4 regions of the Streptomyces sp. NPDC019531 genome follow, and region 3 is predicted to be linked to each of the others. Evidence: riboswitches for the same ligand, from Rfam matches in the RefSeq annotation. Region 3 holds a riboswitch; each other region holds the start of a gene.
The links. A riboswitch is a leader RNA that binds a small molecule or an ion and turns the genes downstream of it on or off. The one in region 3 is predicted to bind cobalamin.
Positions count from the first base shown of each region.

Region 1 (3,201 bases), on a different contig from region 3:
GATCCCGGGCCTCCTGGGAGTCGAAGGGCAGACGCAGCTTGAAGAAGACGTCCTGGAGACCCATCGCACCGAGACCCACGGGACGCCACTTCGCGTTGGAGCGACCGGCCTGCTCGGTCGGATAGAAGTTGATGTCGACGACCCGGTCGAGGAAGGTGACGGCGGTGCGGACGGTGGCGTCCAGCCGCTCCCAGTCGATGTCGCCGGTCGTGGTGTCGACGAACGCGCCGAGGTTCACCGATCCCAGGTTGCAGACCGCGGTCTCCCCGTCGTCCGTGACCTCCAGGATCTCCGTGCAGAGGTTGGAGGAGTGGACGACATGGCCCGGCAGCGCCGTCTGGTTGGCGGTCCGGTTGGCGGCGTCCTTGAAGGTCATCCAGCCGTTGCCGGTCTGCGCGAGGGTGCGCATCATGCGGCCGTAGAGGTCACGGGCCGGGATGGTCTTTCGCGCGAGGCCCTGCTCTTCGGCCTTCCGGTACGCCGCGTCGAACTCCTCGCCCCAGAGATCGACCAGCTCGGGCACGTCGGCGGGAGAGAAGAGGGACCACTCGGCGTCGGCGTTCACCCGGCGCATGAACTCGTCCGGGATCCAGTGCGCGAGGTTCAGGTTGTGCGTACGGCGGGCGTCCTCACCGGTGTTGTCCCGGAGCTCCAGGAACTCCTCGATGTCGGAGTGCCAGGTCTCCAGGTAGACCGCGGCCGCGCCCTTGCGCCGGCCGCCCTGGTTCACGGCGGCGACGGAGGCGTCGAGCGTCTTCAGGAACGGGACGATGCCATTGGAGTGCCCGTTGGTGCCGCGGATGAGCGAACCGCGCGAGCGGATACGGGAGTACGACAGCCCGATGCCACCGGCGTGCTTCGAGAGACGGGCGACCTGGTGGTAGCGGTCGTAGATGGAGTCCAGCTCGTCGATCGGGGAGTCGAGGAGGTAGCAGGACGACATCTGGGGGTGCCGGGTGCCGGAGTTGAAGAGGGTGGGGGAGGAGGGGAGGTAGTCGAGGCGGCTCATGAGGGCGTAGAGCGCGGCGACTTCGTCCAGGGCGCGGCGGCCCGCTTCTGAATTGAGCACAGTGTCCTCGGCGAGCCCGGACGCGACCCGGAGCATGAAGTGCTGGGGCGTCTCGATGACCCTGCGGGTGATCGGGTGCCGGAGGAGATAGCGGCTGTGGAGGGTGCGCAGGCCGAAGTAGCCGAAGCGGTCGTCGGCTTCGGTGTCGACCAGCGCGTCGAGCTTCTCGGCGTGGACGCGCACGAACTCCGCGGTCCGGTCGGCGATCAGGCCCTCGCGGTGTCCGACGGCGACCGAGCCGGTGAACGAGGTGACGCCCTGCGAGGCGGCCTCGGCGGCGATGGAGATGGTCAGCAGCCGGGCGGCCAACCTGCTGTACGCCGGGTCCTCGGAGATGAGACCGGCCGCCGCCTCGGTGGCCAGCTCGCGCAACTCCACGACCATCTCGGGGGAGGCCTCACGCGAGGACCGGCCACGGAGCGCGGCGGCGGCGACCCGGCCGGGGTCGGCGTCGGGAAGGTCGGCGGTCAGCGCGGTCAGGGTCCGCAGCAGCGCGGCACCGGGGCCGTCGTTCTCCTGCTCGGTCCGCTCGATCGCTGAAGCCGGGTCGGCTGGCGCGATGGTCACGTGGGGCTCTCCCTCGCTGGGCACGGGGCCTTGAGGGCAGGGGGCAGCACACGAGCGCGCACGGCGTCGCGTCCACCGGCCCATTCCACGAGGCCCGGACGTCATGACACCCGGGCCACGGCGGCCGGGCGTACTGTCGGCAGGTCCTCGGACTGACTCTCATATGCGCATACGCACGCATGAGTACACCGTTGCGGGACAGTTCCGGATTCGCACCGGATTCCCCTGCGGCGACAGCGAGCATGAGCATACATCTTGTGCCGGGTTCCGGTGACACCACCAGATGTTGTGTCGCGGCGGTTTCGGAGTGTCAACTTGTAGGTGAGAACGGCCACGAGGACTTCTGCGGCGGATGCTCTCTTGGCCACGTCCTTGAGTTCGGCGAGGTACCGGTCGTCGTCACCGAAGGCACGAAAGCGGGCCACCGAGGGGCTTGCCCTCGGTGGCCCGCTGCGGGTTCGTCGTGGCTGGTCGCGCCCACCCGGCGGAGCCGCAAAATCGACACGGCCCCGCGCCCCTGAAGGCCCTTAGTGCGAGGTTCCTGCGGTCGCCGGCGGAAGCTCCACCTGCACACCCGGGTCGCCCGCGTCCGCCGTGTAGTCCTCCGGGCTGGTCTCGTCCACGCCCTCGGGGGCCTTCGCTGCCTTCAGTACGAAGGTCAGGACCACCGTGACGACGACGTTGAGCACGAACGCGGTGAGGCCGATGTAACCGATCTCGCCGATGCCCGGTATCTCCTTCGCCGAGCCGCCGAAGTGCTTCTGGGTCGGCGAGGCGACGCCGTACGCGGCGACCGTGCCGTAGATCATGCCGACCGCCCAGCCGGCGAGCAGCGCCCAGCGGTGGAACCAGCGGGTGAAGAGGCCGCCGACCAGAGCCGGGAAGGTCTGCAGGATCCAGATGCCGCCCAGGAGCTGGAAGTTGATGGCCACCGTCTTGTCCATGGTCAGGACGAAGACCAGCGCGCCGACCTTCACCAGCAGGGACACCAGCTTGGAGACCTTCGTCTCCTGTTGCGGTGTCGCGTCCGGCTTGATGAAGTCCTTGTAGATGTTGCGGGTGAAGAGGTTCGCGGCCGCGATGGACATGATGGCCGCGGGGACGAGGGCGCCGATGCCGATCGCCGCGAAGGCCACGCCCGCGAACCACGCCGGGAACATGTTCTCGAACAGCTGGGGGATGGCGAGCTGGCCATTGGTGACCTTCACGCCGGCCGCGATCGCCATGAAGCCGAGCAGGGCCAGCAGGCCGAGCATCAGCGAGTACAGCGGCAGGATCGTGGTGTTGCGGCGGATCACCTCACGGCTCTTGGAGGAGAGCGTCGCGGTGATGGAGTGCGGGTACATGAACAGCGCCAGCGCGGAGCCCAACGCCAGTGTCGCGTACGTCCATTGACCCGGCTCGGCGGGGGTCAGGGCGCCGCGCGGCTTCCCGGTCGCAGGGTTGGTCTGGCTGAACGCCTCGCCCGCCTTCGCGAAGATGTCGTCGAACCCGCCCAGCTTGATCGGGATGTAGATGATCGCCACCGCGATGACGATGTAGATCAGCGTGTCCTTCACGAACGC
Region 1 is NZ_JBJDQL010000001.1:137,801-141,001, reverse strand. It holds gene ACI2L1_RS00720 (ribonucleoside-diphosphate reductase subunit alpha) at 1-1,636, opposite strand, end outside; cobalamin riboswitch at 1,757-1,916, opposite strand; partial or broken gene ACI2L1_RS00715 (GNAT family N-acetyltransferase) at 1,963-2,043, opposite strand; gene mctP (monocarboxylate uptake permease MctP) at 2,164-3,201, opposite strand, start outside.
Region 1: another riboswitch for cobalamin. It lies ahead of ACI2L1_RS00720 (ribonucleoside-diphosphate reductase subunit alpha); the one in region 3 lies ahead of metE (5-methyltetrahydropteroyltriglutamate--homocysteine S-methyltransferase).

Region 2 (3,201 bases), on a different contig from region 3:
CGTTCCGGCAGATCTCGGTGACTTCGGCGACTGGCTCTGCCGTACGGTCCTCTCGCCGTTCAGCCCGCTCTTCCGCGAGGCGCGCTACCTGCTCGCCGAGGAGGCGGACATCCGCGACACCGCGCTCTACCACTCGGTTCTCGCAGCGGTGGCGCAGGGCAATACGACGCGCGGGGGCATCGCCGGTTACATCGGCCGCAAGTCCGTCGACATCTCCCACCCGCTCAACGTCCTTGAGGACAGTCACCTCCTCGCGCGCGAGGCGGACATCTTCCGGGCCGGCAAGTCGCAGTACCGCATCACCGAACCACTGATCAACTTCTACGAAGCCGTCATGCGTCCCGCCTGGACGCGGTTGGAGAGCGGCCAGGCCGCAGAGGTGTGGGCCCAGTCGGCCGAGCGGTTCGCGGCTCAGGTGGCGGGGCCGCATTTTGAGGCCGTGTGCCGGGAGTACGTGCTCGGGCCGGGGCGATCTCTGCTCGGCACGTCCCTGGGGGAGGTCGGAAGCGGAGTGGTTACCGACCCGAGGACGCGTCGGCAGATCGAGATCGACGTGGCTGTGGTCGAACCGGGATCTGGCGGGGCCAAGCCATCGGTCGCTCTGCTCGGGGAGGCGAAGTGGGGGACCATCATGGGGTTGAACCACCTCGAACGGCTTGCCCGGGCCCGGGACGTCCTTGCCGAGCGGGGGATGGACACCACGCGGTGCGGGCTGGCGTGCTTCAGCGCTGCGGGTTTCAGTGACGCCCTGCGGGCTGAAGCAGAACAAGGCGGAATCCTGCTGATCGGCCTCGACGAACTGTACGGTCGGGTGATGCCGGCAGCCGTTCTGCCCTAGCTAGCGCTCTTTCGCCGCTCCGGCCGAAAGCTCAAGTACAGCCTGTACGAGGACTTCCGGACGGCACACCGAGAGCGTGCTCCGCCACGCTCGAACCGGCTTCGCGCGGCTCAGGCGGGACGTCGCTCCTTGACGGGCAAACGTTGCCTGCCGTGGCACTAGCGGGTATCGGCAGGCCGTACCGCCCACCGCTGCTCCACCTTCGCGAGCCGCCAGTAGGCGATCGCCGCCGCCCACACCACCACGAACAGGCCGACGATGACGTAACCGACGTTGTCGAGGTCGATGTCGGCGATCCAGGTGGTGAGGGCGTCGGTGAGGTCGAGCTTGTCGTGCAGGACGCCGACCAGCTCGATCGTCCCGATGAAGAAGGCGACCGCGATGGACAGCCCGGTGATGGCGAGGTTGTAGAACACCTTGCGCACCGGGTTGGAGAAGGCCCACTGGTAGGCGAAGTTCATGAACGTGCCGTCGAGCGTGTCGAACAGGCTCATCCCGGCGGCGAAGAGCAGCGGCAGGCACAGGATCGCGTACCAGGGCAGCCCGGCCGCCGCGCCCGACCCGGCCATCACCATCAGGGTGACCTCGGTGGCGGTGTCGAAGCCGAGCCCGAAGAGAAAGCCCAGCGGAAACATCTGACCGGGCCGGGTGATGGACTTGGTGAGCCGCCCGAGGATCCGGTTCATGAACCCGCGCGAGTCGAGATGCTGCTCCAGCTCCTTCTCGTCGTACGTCCCCGCCCGCATCGCCCGGAAGACCTTCAGGATGCCGAGCAGCGCGACCAGGTTGAGGGCGGCGATCAGATAGAGAAACGACCCGGAGACCGTCGTACCGAGAAATCCGAGTACCTGATGGGTACTTGAGTCCTCGTTCATGACCTTGCCGGCCAGCTGGGTGCCACCGGCGATCAGCGCCGCGAGCACGACCACGACACTGGAGTGCCCGAGCGCGAACCAGAACCCTCCGGACACCGGCCGCTTCCCGTCCGCCATCAGCTTGCGGGTGGTGTTGTCGATCGCGGCGATGTGGTCGGCGTCGAAGGCGTGCCGCATACCGAGGGTGTAGGCGGTGATGCCGAGTCCGATACCGAAGGCCTTGTCCCCGACTTCGTAGTGCTCCGGAACGACGAGCAGGAAGAGGATGCCGAAGGCGAGGACGTGCAGGGCGGCTATGGCGGCCATCAGACCGGCTGTCTTGACGGTGTCCTCGCGCCGCCAGCGGAAGGATGCGGCGGTCTCGGCTGCCTTGGGCAGGCCAGGATCAGTCATACGGTGGTCACTCCAGCACCTCGTTGGATGAACTCGTGAGCTGCCGTGGCCGGTCTCCTGGCTTACGGGTCGTGCGTTCTCCCTGCCCGCCTTCCCGGCCGGATACTGACGGCCAGTGGCTGTCCCGCGAGGGACGTGGGCGGAGAACTCCCCGATCACAGTGGCGAGGGCCGCGCCGGCCTGAACCCCCTGAGGGGTCGTCACCGGCTTCCCGAGCACCACGGCCCGACCACCGTAGGCGGGCGGATCGTCTCCTGCATAGCTGCATACCTGCGCAGGTATGGAAGATCACATACAGGGCCTGGGAGGATGAGGGCCATGCATCTCGTCCCGTCCGACCGAGCGGACCGCCGCACCATCGACGGACACCGGGTGTGCGACGCCATCGCGGCGATCGGCGACCCCGGCCATGTCCGCGCCTGGTCGGACCGCTTCGCCCTCCTGGCCGACCCCAACCGCCTCTCCCTGCTCCTCGCCCTGCACCGAACCGGCCCCCTGGCGGTCTCCGACCTCGCGATCGCGACGGGGATGAACGACCCCGCCGTATCGCAGGCGCTGCGGCTGCTGCGGGCGGCGGGGGTGGTGGCGGGGGAGAAGGAGGGGCGGGTGGTGCGGTATTCGGTGGTGGACGAGGCGGTGCGGGGGTTGCTGAAGCAGGTGTCCTGACCTGGTCAGAGGTGGGTGTCGTGCACGGGGCCGCCGGGATACCGGTCGCCCATGGATCAGGTCGAAGTCGTCGTCGCCCATTCCGAGCGCGCGACTCTGCGCGTCGGTGACGTGTTCTTGAAGGTGGACGCCGACCAGGCGCGCATGGACGTCGAGGTCGAGGCGATGTCCCTCGCGCCGGTCCCGACGCCGGAGGCCCTGTGGTGCAAGCCGGGGGTGGTGCTCGGCCGGCTCGGCGAGCAGTCGACCGCGTCACCGGCGGCGGGTGCCGCCATCCGGAAGCTGCACGAAGCGCCGCCGCCGCCCCTGCCGGGCCGGCCGGAGCATCGTCGCGCCGACGGCGGAACTCGACGCCGAGTGCGAGTCACTCGTGACGAACGGCGTCCTGCCCGCCGAAGAGCACCTCGACGCGTCATCACCGGCTACGGG
Region 2 is NZ_JBJDQL010000003.1:114,493-117,693, reverse strand. It holds gene ACI2L1_RS04835 (ATP-binding protein) at 1-838, shown strand, start outside; gene ACI2L1_RS04830 (HoxN/HupN/NixA family nickel/cobalt transporter) at 997-2,106, opposite strand; cobalamin riboswitch at 2,136-2,344, opposite strand; gene ACI2L1_RS04825 (ArsR/SmtB family transcription factor) at 2,425-2,772, shown strand; partial or broken gene ACI2L1_RS04820 (hypothetical protein) at 2,824-3,201, shown strand, end outside.
Region 2: another riboswitch for cobalamin. It lies ahead of ACI2L1_RS04830 (HoxN/HupN/NixA family nickel/cobalt transporter); the one in region 3 lies ahead of metE (5-methyltetrahydropteroyltriglutamate--homocysteine S-methyltransferase).

Region 3 (3,201 bases):
TGGAAGGAGATGACTTCCTGGATCTCCGCCTTGATGCGCTCCTCGTAGCCGGACGTGTCGATCCGGCCGGCGCGGAGGTCGGCGCGGGCGGTGCGCAGTTCGCCCGTCTGCGGGAAGGAACCGATCGTGGTGGTCGGCAGCAGGGGCAGCCCGAGGTGGGCCCGCTGGGCGGCGGTCCGTTCGGTGTACGGCAGACAACGGCGGGCGTCGGCCGCGGAGACGGCGGCGGCGCGGGCCCGTACGGCCGGGTCGCGGGTGATGGGGGAGTTCGCGCGGGAGGCCAGGTCGGCCCGGTTGGTGGCGAGTTCGGCGGCGATGGTGTCGGTGCCCCGGGCGAGGCCCTGGGCGAGGGTGACGATCTCGCTCGTCTTCTGGCGGGCGAAGGCGAGCCAGCGCAGGATCTGCGGCTCGATGTCCCGTTCCAGGGCGGAGTCGATGGGCACGTGGAGCAGCGAGCAGGAGGCGGCCACGTCGACCCGGTCGGCCAGCCCGAGCAGGGTGCCCAGGGTGGACAGGGACTTCTCCAGGTCGTTGACCCAGATGTTGCGGCCGTTGACGACCCCGGCGACCAGCCGTTTGCCGGGCAGCCCGCCGACGGCGGCGAGGTCGTCGAGATGGGCCGCGGCGGCCTCGGTGAAGTCCAGGGCGAGACCCTCGACGGGCGCCTTGGCCAGCACGGGCAGCGCGTCGCCGAGAGGGCCGAAGTAGGAGGCGACCAGCATCTTCGGCCGGTCGGTGAGGGCGCCGAGGTCGCGGTAGGTGCGGGCGGCGGCGTTCAGTTCGGCCGGCGTGCGGTCCTGGACGAGGGCGGGCTCGTCGAGCTGCACCCAACCGGCGCCGGCCGCCCGTAGGTCGGCGAGGACGTCGGCGTACACCGGCAGCAGCCGGTCCAGCAGGGTGAGCGGGTCGAAGTCCGTGGCCACGCCGGGGGCGGGCTTGGCGAGCAGCAGGTAGGTGACGGGGCCGACCAGGACCGGCCGGGCGGTCAGACCCAGTGCCAGAGCCTCCTTGAGCTCGGTGACCTGCTTGGTGGAGTCCGCGGTGAAGACGGTGTCCGGGCCCAGCTCCGGGACCAGATAGTGGTAGTTGGTGTCGAACCACTTGGTCATCTCCAGCGGCGCCACGTCCTGGGTACCGCGGGCCATGGCGAAGTAGCCGTCCAGGGCGTCCGCCTCGACGGCGGCGCGGTGCCGGTCGGGGACCGCGCCGACCATGACGGTGGTGTCGAGCACGTGGTCGTAGTACGAGAAGTCACCGGTGGGCACTTCGTCGATGCCTGCCGCCGAGAGCTCGCACCAGTTGGCGGCGCGCAGTTCGGCGGCGGTGGACCGGAGTTCGGGGGCGGTGACGCGGCCCTTCCAGCAGCCCTCGATCGCCTTCTTCAGTTCCCGGTCGGTGCCCTGGCGGGGGTAGCCGTACACGGTGGCCCGTGCTGCCGCGGCCGCGGACTTCGCTGTCACGGAGATCTCCTTCGCGAGATGAATCCCTGAGATCCCGGCGACGGGACGAGAGCGCGAAGGGGTGACGAACGGGACGGGCACGATCCGGCGCGGCAGTTGGCACTGCGCGGTCGTCCGCCTGCTCTGTACGCCGACCCGCCCACGAGGTCACCGGGATGTCCGCGCACGAGTGGTTCGTGCGCGGGCAGTTGGCAGGTCTTCGGACTCGCGGGCACGTCTCTGTCGTACGAGACACCTACTGGCCGTCGCTTCCCAGACCCTTGTACGTCGGGCCCAGTGCGTATGACGGCGGTCGTTCCCGCTCACCGCTGCGGGGCAGTCCCGGATTCCCACCGGGTTCCCTCTTACGACGCATCCCGCCTGGCGAACGGGGCGAACCAGCTGCACGGGCCACCCTACGGGCTGGCGCGCGAGGAGGGCAGCGGTACGTCCATCATCCGGACGGTGGGGTGGAGCCACGCAAGATCATTAAGGTTGGGATTTCCGTGTGAATCTCAGCGTGAGGAACATACCCAGCCATAGCGAGACTGAGGCAACGACAAGAATCCATCCCGCGGCATTGCCCATGATCGCCAGCGCTGTCCTGCCATCGGCGGGCCGAGATCCGGCGTTCCGCTCGCGCCGCCGCCGGGCTTGGCGGGGTGGCCTCGGTGATGTGGGCCGTCGCGGGGGAGAAAAGGGTGGTGCCGGAGAGGTCTGCGACTGCCGTGCTGACGCTCACGACCGCTTGCGGATCCAGGCCCAGCGCGGTGCGGCTCAGGCATTCGGAGCCTGGGTGCCAAGGCTCGCACTGAGCTCCCCGGTACCGGAAGGCCCTCAACGAACGGTGGAGGGGGACAGGCTTCGGGAGTCAACCTGTTGTGTACTGCGGAAATCCATCAATGGATGGATGACAAGAGCCAAGGCGGCTGAAAAGATCAGGCCAGAGTTGAACGGATCAAACACTCCTGCCGTCGGGGAACCGCAGCGCTCCGGTGGGAGTGAGTCACTGGTCCTTTCGAATGGTGCGTTCCTGCCGACTTGCAGGGGTGATTCCATTTCGCGTCAGACCTCGGGGGATTGACTTGCAGATCAGTATATTGGGCCAAGTTTCTGTCATTGCTGATGGGCAGACACGCGCCATTCGAGCCAACAAGGTACGGGCCATGCTCGCCACCCTTGCCCTGGAGGCGGGCCGAGCCGTGTCCAGTGAAGACCTCGTTGATGAACTGTGGTCCGGGCATGCGATAGGCAATGCCCGAAACGCGTTGCAGGCGACCGCGACTCGGCTGCGCAGGGTGATCGAGCCCTCCTTGCACCGCGGTGGTACCTCTGTGCTGCGCGGTGTGAACAACGGCTATCTCCTCGAAGTGCCACCGGAGTACGTGGACGGCAACAGGTTCCTCGACTTGGCCGCCCAGGGAGCTGCGCACCTGCCTACACGGCCCGAACGCTCGTTGGAACTCCTGCAATCGGCCCTGGACCTCTGGCGCGGTCCTGCCCTCTTCGACGCAGGCGACGGCCTGCGCATGCGCGGCGCGGCGGCCCTCTTCGACGAACGTCGGCTGACCGCCTGTGAGGACCTGGTCAGCGCCTTGCTGTCGGTCGGGGACGAGGCTCGAGCGATCCCGGAACTGCGCCAACTTGTCGCTCTGTACCCGTTGCGGGAACGGTTCTGCGAACTTCTCATGCTTGCCCTTTACCGCACGGGGCGCCAGGGGGAGGCGCTGGATCTCTTCCAGCGGGCCAGGCGGCGCCTCGA
Region 3 is NZ_JBJDQL010000014.1:171,294-174,494, forward strand. It holds gene metE (5-methyltetrahydropteroyltriglutamate--homocysteine S-methyltransferase) at 1-1,460, opposite strand, end outside; cobalamin riboswitch at 1,633-1,857, opposite strand; gene ACI2L1_RS19235 (BTAD domain-containing putative transcriptional regulator) at 2,606-3,201, shown strand, end outside.

Region 4 (3,201 bases), on a different contig from region 3:
TCGCCTCGGCCGGCCTGGTCTCGCTCGCCCACGGCACCAACGACGCGCAGAAGACGATGGGCATCATCACCCTCGCCCTGGTCGCCGGCGGCGTCGTAGCGCCCGACTCCGACCCGCCCACCTGGGTCATCCTCTCGGCGGGCCTCGCCATCGCGCTCGGCACCTACCTCGGCGGCTGGCGCATCATCCGCACCATGGGCAAGGGGCTGACCGAACTCCAGCCGCAGCAGGGCTTCGCCGCCCAGACCAGCGCGGCCACGGTCATCCTGGCCTCGTCCCACCTCGGCTTCTCCCTCTCCACCACGCACTCCGTCTCCGGTTCGGTGATGGGCGCGGGCCTCGGCCGCAGGGGCGGGGTCGTCCGCTGGTCCACGGCCACCCGGATGTTCGTGGCCTGGGGCCTCACACTCCCGGCGGCGGCCCTGGTGGGCGCGCTGGCCGAGTCGGTCACGGATCTCGGCGACTGGGGTACGGCGGTCGTGGCGGTCTTCCTCGTCGCCTCCAGCGCGGCGATCTGGAAGATCTCGCGCCGCGAGGTCGTGGACGCGTCGAACGTCAACGCGACCGACGAGCCGGCCGGTGTGGTGACCACGGCGATCGCCGCCGTGACCCCGCCGCCCGCGGGCACGGTGACCGAGGACCTCACGGCCACGATCCCGGCCCCTCCCGCCACCACGGAACCGGCCGCCCCGCCGGCCGCCGTCTGAAACCCCGGTTACTAAGGAAGCCTCACCATGCAGATCGACTGGGAAGCGCTCGGCTCCGTCTTCGGCGTCAGCCTCGTCGTCACCGTGGGCCTGGTGGCCCTGTTCACCCTCGGCATCATGGGCCTCTCCCGCCAGGAGCGGGCCACCGCCCAGGGCGGCTCGGCGACCCTCGCGGTCGCCGGCGCGTACGCCTGCTTCGCGGCCTGCGCGGCGGCGGTGGCGTACGGGATCTCTCTGATCGTGGCTTGACGGCACCGATCGCCCGACGGCCGGGCGGGCACGGGACTTACGGTTCCGTGCCCGCCCGGCCGTCCGTGTGCGGCCGGTCCGCCCACTCCCGGGCCCGGTGGTGTGGGGTTCTGCACACTCTCCCGCCGCAGGTCAACAGCAAGTTGACTGCCGTTCGGGTGCGTGGTGGACTGCCGGGGCCATGTACGGCGGCAGCAGAGGAAGCCGGTGTGAATCCGGCGCGGTCCCGCCACTGTCACCGGGGTAGCAATCCCCGGGAGCCAGGAACTCTCGCCGCCGGTCTCGTCGAACCAGGGCGTGGACACCCTGAGTGAGGACATAACGCGATGCTCGCCTGCCGATCGACCCGCGCCATCCGGTGCTCGCACGACCCCGCGATCGGCTGAGCCGGTGCGTGCCGATCGCGTCTTCGCGTACGGCGCCGCCGCCGGCCTCCTCGGTGACCTGCTGTTCGGCGATCCGCGCCGCGGGCATCCGGTCGCCGCGTTCGGACGGGCGGCCGGTGCCGTGGAGCGGGTGCTGTGGCGGGACCACCGGGGGTGGGGCGCGCTGCACACCGCCGTGTGCGTGGGCGCCGCGGTGGGGCTCGGCGCCGTGGCGGAGAACGTCGTACGTCCGTCCCGTACCGCTTCCGTCGCGCTGACCGCCGCCGCCACCTGGGCCGTCGTGGGCGGGACTTCGCTCGTGCGGGAGGCCCGGGTCATCGGGCGGGCGCTGGAGGCGGGCGATGTCGAGGCGGCCCGGGAGCGGCTGCCGCATCTGTGCGGGCGCGATCCGCAGGCCCTCGACGCCGACGGGATCGCCCGGGCCGTCGTGGAGTCCGTGGCCGAGAACACCTCCGACGCCGTAGTGGGGGCCCTCGTGTGGGGGGCCGTCGGTGGAGTGCCGGGGCTGCTCGGGTTCCGGGCCGTGAACACGCTCGACGCCATGGTCGGGCACAAGTCGGCCCGGTACCGGCGGTTCGGGTGGGCCTCCGCCCGGCTCGACGACCTCGCCGGGTGGCCGGGGGCGCGGCTGACCGCCGTACTCGCCGTGCTGGCCGGTGATCGTCCGCGGGGTGCCGTGCGCGCCTGGCGGGAGGACGCCGGCAAGCATCCCAGTCCCAACGCCGGGCCGGTCGAGGCCTCGTTCGCGGGGGCGCTGGGAGTCAGACTCGGAGGGACTCTTTCGTACGCGGGACGGGTCGAGCACCGGCCCGTGCTCAATGGACAAGGGCGTGCCGTCGCCGCGTACGACATCGAGCGCGCCGCACGGCTGTCGCGGTGTGTCGGATTGCTCGCGCTCGGCGTCGGTGTCGTCGCGCGGGCCGTCGTGAAGGGGCGTGGGGCATGACGGGCGGAGGGCTTCTCGTCGCCGGAACCACCTCGGATGCCGGCAAGAGCGTCGTCACCGCCGGGATCTGCCGGTGGCTGGTGCGGCAGGGGGTGAAGGTCGCGCCGTTCAAGGCGCAGAACATGTCCCTCAACTCGTTCGTCACGCGCGAGGGTGCCGAGATCGGGCGGGCCCAGGCCATGCAGGCGCAGGCCTGTCGGGTCGAGCCGACCGCGCTGATGAATCCCGTGCTGCTCAAGCCCGGTGGTGAGCAGAGCAGTCAGGTCGTGCTGCTCGGGAAACCGGTCGGGGAACTGAGCGCTCGTGGCTATCACGGGGGGCGGCAGCAGAAGCTGCTCGGGACCGTGCTCGACTGTCTCGCCGAGTTGCGGGGCACGTATGACGCGGTGATCTGTGAGGGGGCGGGCAGTCCGGCCGAGATCAACCTGCGGCGGACCGACATCGTGAACATGGGGCTCGCGCGGAACGCCGGGCTGCCCGTGCTGGTCGTCGGGGACATCGACCGCGGTGGGGTCTTCGCCTCCTTCTTCGGGACCGTGGCGCTGCTCGGCCCCGAGGACCAGGCGCTCGTCGCCGGGTTCCTCGTGAACAAGTTCCGCGGGGACGTCTCGCTCCTCGAACCCGGGCTGGACATGCTCCACGGGCTCACCGGGCGGCGGACGTACGGCGTTCTGCCCTTCCGGCACGGGCTCGGGATCGACGAGGAGGACGGGCTGCGGGTGTCGTTGCGGGGGGCGGTCCGGGAGTCCCAGGTCTCCGCCCCGGTCGGCGAGGACGTCCTGCGCGTCGCCGTCTGCGCGATCCCCCTCATGTCCAACTTCACCGACGTCGACGCCCTGGCCGCCGAACCGGGAGTCGTGGTGCGGTTCGTGGACCGGGCGGAGGAGCTCGCGGACGCCGATCTCGTCGTCGT
Region 4 is NZ_JBJDQL010000021.1:78,077-81,277, reverse strand. It holds gene ACI2L1_RS23865 (anion permease) at 1-707, shown strand, start outside; gene ACI2L1_RS23860 (hypothetical protein) at 735-956, shown strand; cobalamin riboswitch at 1,114-1,246, shown strand; gene ACI2L1_RS23855 (cobalamin biosynthesis protein) at 1,347-2,288, shown strand; gene ACI2L1_RS23850 (cobyric acid synthase) at 2,285-3,201, shown strand, end outside.
Region 4: another riboswitch for cobalamin. It lies ahead of ACI2L1_RS23855 (cobalamin biosynthesis protein); the one in region 3 lies ahead of metE (5-methyltetrahydropteroyltriglutamate--homocysteine S-methyltransferase).